2 regions of the Exiguobacterium sp. s125 genome follow, and region 2 is predicted to be linked to the other one. Evidence: predicted binding sites of a transcription regulator. Region 2 holds the regulator's gene; the other holds the start of a gene.
The links. Region 2 encodes Rex, which represses fermentation and respiration genes when NADH is low (regulators of the CRP and FNR family bind a similar motif). Its sites were predicted from a motif close to TTGTGAAATATTTCACAA; they were not measured.
Positions count from the first base shown of each region.

Region 1: adhE (bifunctional acetaldehyde-CoA/alcohol dehydrogenase) is a predicted target of Rex. The motif match lies at 1,000-1,017, and genes of this name have one in related genera.

Region 1 covers NZ_JACSMI010000001.1:1,327,483-1,330,647, reverse strand. The annotation lists gene KNQ05_RS06790 (Na+/H+ antiporter family protein) at 1-135, opposite strand, end outside; gene KNQ05_RS06785 (beta-class carbonic anhydrase) at 278-829, opposite strand; gene adhE (bifunctional acetaldehyde-CoA/alcohol dehydrogenase) at 1,162-3,165, shown strand, end outside.
Region 2 covers NZ_JACSMI010000007.1:8,801-11,965, forward strand. The annotation lists gene KNQ05_RS13590 (ABC-F family ATP-binding cassette domain-containing protein) at 1-1,522, opposite strand, end outside; gene KNQ05_RS13595 (redox-sensing transcriptional repressor Rex) at 1,691-2,350, shown strand; gene KNQ05_RS13600 (twin-arginine translocase TatA/TatE family subunit) at 2,350-2,556, shown strand; gene tatC (twin-arginine translocase subunit TatC) at 2,564-3,165, shown strand, end outside.

The DNA.
Region 1 (3,165 bases), on a different contig from region 2:
GATCGTTTTCGTTAAACCAAGACCGCCGAGTAAACCACCGGCGAGAGCGCTGATGACCATCGCGAGGACGATGTGGACACGGAAGATGGCTAAGACAAATAAAAGGATAACGGCTAAAACAACAGCATTGAACATAACTATAAAACCACGCTTTCTTTTGGTATCACTGTACTATACTAAAGTATCATACAGACCGTTCTTTTTGCTGTCAAGAAAAAAACATAAAAAGGCACGACCGGTGTCGGTCGTACCTTCTTTCTACTATATAAGGACAAGTTTAGCAATCGACGCGGTCGAGTTTCCCTGTTCCCGGGTCGATGACGAGCCCGTGGACGTTCGTGCCCGGTGGTAATAATGGATGGTTTTTAATCAGACCGACGGAATGACTGACGTTTTCTTCGACTGACGTGAACCCGCGTAACCATTGCTTCAAGTCGACGCCGGATGCTTCGAGTGTCTTTAGGACTTGTTGATTGATGCCGCGTCCTTCCATCTCGGCAATCATGTTTGCCGGATCGATCGTACTCATGCCGCAGTCGTGGTGACCGATGACGATGACTTCTTCCGCCCCGAGTGCGTACAAGGCGACGAGGATCGAGCGCATGACGGAACCGAATGGGTGTGACAGAACGGCCCCTGCATTTTTAATGATCTTCGCATCGCCGTTTTTTAGACCGAGCGCGTGCGGGAGGAGTTCCGTCAAGCGGGCATCCATACACGTTAAGATCACGACCTTTTTATCAGGGAATTTATCCGAGATGAATTGTTCGTATTGTTTTTCTTCGACGAATTGTTCGTTGAACGCAAGCATTTGATTGACGATTGTCATGAAACTTCCTCCTTCAAAACAAATAAATATGTATCTTTTAATAGATTACACGATGTTTTGTCCGTCAGACAAGCAAAGAAAATAGGTGCTGTGAGAAAAGTCACAGGCAAGGGATTCAAAAAGGATGCCTTGTCCGACAACACCTTTTGAGAATGAGAACGTTTTCAATGATGTGAAATAGTTCACAGGATGGTCATGCACAAATCATCAAAAAGGCGGTATGATTGATTTGTGAAGGAAAGCACAAACTATTGAATATCAGCTTGGCATTCCTAACATTTAGTAGGGAAATGCAGACTCAGATTCGTTCCAAAATAGGGAGGAAACCTAACATGGCTGTCAAAGAAAAAATCAAACAAGACGTATCACCTGTCGAACAAACGATCAATAAAATCGTTGCAAAAGGTCAAACCGCATTACAGGAATTATTAACATTTGATCAAGAGAAAATCGATACGATTGTCCGTGACATGGCGCTTGCCGGTCTCGAACGTCACGTTGAACTGGCACGACTCGCCGTTGAAGAAACAGGACGTGGTGTCTTTGAAGATAAAATGATTAAAAATATGTTTGCGACGGAATATATCTATAACAGTCTCCGTGATGAAAAAACGGTCGGCGTCTTAGAAGAAGATGTTCAAAACGGCATCACCTATATCGCAGAACCGGTCGGTGTCGTCTGTGGCGTCACACCTGTGACGAATCCGACATCAACGACGATGTTCAAAGCGTTGATCGCGATTAAAACACGAAACCCGATTGTGTTCGCCTTCCACCCGTCAGCGCAAAACTGCTCACTCGAAGCAGCGAAAACGTTACGTGACGCGGCTGTCAAAGCCGGCGCACCGCGTGACTGTATCCAGTGGGTCGAACAACCGTCACTCGAAGCAACAAAAGTCTTGATGAACCACACGGATATCGCGATGGTCCTTGCGACCGGCGGAGCCGGCATGGTCAAATCAGCCTATTCAACAGGAAAACCGGCACTCGGTGTCGGACCGGGGAACGTCCCGTGCTACATCGAAAAAACAGCAAAAATCAAACGTGCCGTCAGTGACCTTGTCCTCTCCAAAACGTTTGATAACGGCATGATTTGTGCATCGGAGCAAGCGGTCATCATCGATCAGGAAATCTACGCGGAAGTCCGGGCGGAGATGGAAGCACTCGGTTGCTACTTCTGTACAGCAGATGAGAAAAAACGTCTCGAAGCGCTCGTCATCAAAACCGATACATGTGCCGTCAATGCCGACATCGTCGGGAAACCGGCAACCTGGATCGCAGCAAAAGCCGGCATCGACGTTCCGAGCAACACCGTCATGCTCGTCGCAGAACTTGAAAAAGTCGGCTCAGAAGAACCACTCTCACACGAAAAACTAAGCCCTGTCCTTGGTGCGTATAGCGTCCAGTCAACGGAAGATGCGTTCCATGTCGCCGAACGGATGCTTGAAATCGGTGGCCTCGGTCATACGGCAGTCATCCACACGACGAATGACGACTTGATGACGGCATTCGGAATGCGGATGAAAGCCTGCCGGATTCTCGTCAACAGCCCGTCAGCACACGGTGGGATTGGTGATCTGTATAACGAATTGACACCATCACTGACACTCGGTTGCGGCTCTTACGGGAAAAACTCCGTCTCTGAAAACGTAACGGCGAAACATCTACTCAATGTCAAGAAGGTGGCGAGACGACGCGTGAACATGCAGTGGTTCAAAGTACCGGAAAAGATTTTCTTTGAAAAAAATTCAGTCCAATACTTGAAATCGATTCAAGATGTCTCACGTGCGTTGATCGTCACCGATCAAGCGATGGTCGAGTTCGGCTACGCGGATAAAGTCATCCGCAACTTACCGGCAGGCGTCAGCTACCGGATCTTCGACCAAGTCGAACCGGATCCATCGGTTGCAACGGTTCAGACAGGAGCGCAAGCGATGCGCGACTTCAAACCGGACTTGATCATCGCCCTCGGTGGCGGATCAGCGATGGATGCAGCGAAAGGCATGTGGCTCTTCTACGAGCAACCGAACGAAACGTTCTCGAACTTACGTCAAAAGTTCCTCGATATCCGGAAACGGGCCTATAAATTCCCGGCGCTCGGTAACAAAGCGAAGTTCGTCGCGATTCCGACGACGTCCGGAACAGGATCTGAAGTCACACCGTTTACCGTCATCACGGACAAAGAGAAAAACGTCAAGTATCCGATTGCTGACTATGCATTAACACCAGACGTCGCAATCATCGATCCGGAATTCGTCATGACGGTCCCGGCATCAATCACGGCAGACACCGGAATGGACGTCTTGACACATGCGACAGAGGCCTTCGTCTCCGTC
Region 2 (3,165 bases):
GGTCGATGAAGTAACGGTCGTGGGAGACGAACAGGAGCGTGCCTTCATAGTCGACAAGCGCGTTCTCAAGCACCATCTTCGAATCAAGATCGAGGTGATTGGTCGGCTCATCGAGAATGAGGACGTTCGTTTTGCGTAATTTTAACTTCGCGAGGGCGAGGCGTCCGCGCTCGCCGCCGGATAATTCATGAACGAGCTTGAAGACATCATCACCACTGAACAGGAATTGACCGAGGACGGACCGGACTTGTTGTTCCCGCATCAACGGCCACTCGTTCCAAATTTCATCGATGACCCGGTTGCGGTCGTTGAGCTCGGCCTGCTCCTGATCGTAGTAGCCGACAGAAACGCCGGTCCCGAAACGATGTTCACCGAATAACGGTTTAATCCGGTTGACAAGGACTTTCAGTAACGTCGATTTTCCGATTCCGTTCGGACCAACGAGGGCGAGGGATTCGCCGCGTTGTAAGCGGAACGTGATGCCTTTTGAGACGGCTTCTTCATAGCCGACCGCGAGTTGCGTGACTTGTAACACATCGTTCCCACTTTGTTTTTCAATCGGGAACGACAGGACGGTGCTGCGTTCATCCCCATCCGGACGATCAATCCGGTCGACTTTTTCAAGACGTTTGCGGACGCTTTGTGCGCGTTTCGTCGTCGTCGCCCGTGCGATGTTACGCTGGATGAAGTCTTGCATCTTCGCGATGTCTTCCTGTTGCTGTTCGAACTGCTTCATCTCTTGTTCATACAGTGCTGCCTTTTGTTCCAAGTACTTCGTGTAGTTGCCGGTAAACTTCCGGCAGACGTTCCGTGACAATTCATAGACGACGTTGACGACCTGGTCGAGGAAGTAACGGTCATGGGAGACGATCAAGACCGCTCCACGGTAACCAGCCAGATAACTTTCGAGCCAAGAGAGTGTATCGATGTCGAGGTGGTTCGTCGGCTCGTCAAGAATCAACAGCTCAGGTGCCTGGAGCAACATCTTCGCCAGTGCGAGTCGCGTCCGTTGTCCACCGGATAGCGTCTGGATCCGGCGTGAATAATCGTCCGGATAAAAACGCATCCCGTGCAGGACGGAGCGGATGTTGGCTTCGAACTGGTAACCGCCGGCGTCCGAGAAGTCATGTTGTGCCTGATCGTATGTTTTCAACAGACGGTCGTAAGCAACAGCATCATTTAAGATATGGTCCATCCCCATCTCAATCTCCATCCGACGGAGCGAACGTTCCTGCTCTTGCAGGTGTTCGAACACGGTCAACATTTCATTCCAAATCGTTTCATTCGACTCAAGACCACTGTCCTGGGCGAGGTAACCGATTTTCACTTCCTTACTCTTCATGATCTCACCAGAGTCATGACTGAGCTCTCCGGCGATGATTTTTAAAAGTGTCGATTTTCCGGCACCATTTCGTCCGACGAGCGCAATCCGGTCCCGCTCCTGCACTTCGAGTTTAATATTGTCTAAAATCGGCTCAACACCGAATGATTTTGATAGTTGGTTCACTTGTAAGAGAATCATAAAAACATCCATCCTTCCACCCTTTAGTCTATCATGAAAAAAACGCAGGAGTCCCGTGGAATATATTATTTGTTAGTCTATGTGAAGTGGTTTACAATCAAAGAGAATAGAATTCTTTGCATTGATTTGGGTGCCACGTCAGAACGTGGCCGAAGGGGGAACTGCAGTATGAATGGGCCAGACACAAAAATACCACAAGCGACGGCGAAACGACTGCCGTTATATTATCGTTTCATTCAGAGTCTTTATAACTCAGGCAAGCTGCGCGTCTCTTCAGCAGAGCTCAGTGAAGCGGTCAAAGTCGATTCAGCGACGATCCGCCGCGATTTTTCCTACTTTGGGGCGTTAGGGAAAAAAGGATACGGTTACAACGTACAACATCTATTGACGTTTTTCCGAAAGACACTGAACCAGGATGAAGTCACGAATGTGGCACTTGTCGGGGTCGGACATCTCGGAACGGCGTTTGCAAATTATAACTTTTTAAAGAATAATAGTACTCGGATAGTCGTTGCGTTTGATGCGGACGAAAACAAGGTCGGAACAACGACGCAAGACGTTCCTATCTATCATGTCTCTGACATGAAAGAGCAAATCGAAGCGAACAAGGTTGATGTCGCCATCTTGACGGTCCCATCCCAGTTCGCACAGTCAGTAGCGGATGAGTTAGTTGAGTATGGTGTGACCGGAATTCTGAACTTTACACCGGCGCGGTTGAACGTACCGGCCCACGTTCGGGTCCATCACATCGATTTGTCGATCGAGTTGCAGTCACTAGTTTATTTCATGAAGCATTATTCGCAATCAGCTGAAGGAGTGAAATCATAATGGAAAACCTTATTCCATCAACCATCGCGTTCATCGGACCAGGGAGCATCGCTTTGATCGGTGCCGTCGCGTTGATCATCTTCGGACCGAAAAAATTACCGGAGCTCGGTCGTGCTGCCGGTCAGACGTTAAAAGAGTTCAAGAGTGCGACACACGGCATCATGGACGATGATAAAGACAACAAGGATGAATCGAAAGAGAAGTGATTAAATTATGGCGATTGATCAAGAACAGAGTGTGACATCGCATCTAGACGAGTTGCGCAAGCGGATCGTCTGGTCACTCATCATCGTCGTCGTCTTGTTCGCCGCGGCCTTTCCGCTCGTCCGACCGCTCGTGCGTTTTCTGCAGTCGGACCTGAAAGAGCTCGGCATCGGATTGAATGCCTTTAATGTGGCCGATCCCCTGATGTTGTACTTGAATTTAGCGTTCATCATCGCGGTCGTCCTGGCTTCACCATTTTGGATGTACCAGCTATGGGCGTTCATCCGACCCGGTTTATTCGAACAGGAACAGAAAGCGACCTTGACGTATATTCCGGTCACATTTTTCTTATTTTTGTCCGGAATCGCGTTCTCTTATTTTTGGTTACTTCCGTTTCTACTCAAAGTATCGACGGAACTTGGGCAAGAGCTCGGCATCGAGCAAGTCATCGGGGTCGAAAACTATTTTAGTTTCTTAATACGGCTGACGATTCCGTTCGGTATCTTGTTCCAACTGCCGGTCGTGACGATGTTCTTGACCCGTCTTGGACTCGTGACGCCATTGTTCATGCGGAAAAATCGGAAATATGCGTACTTTGCGCTCTTCGTCAT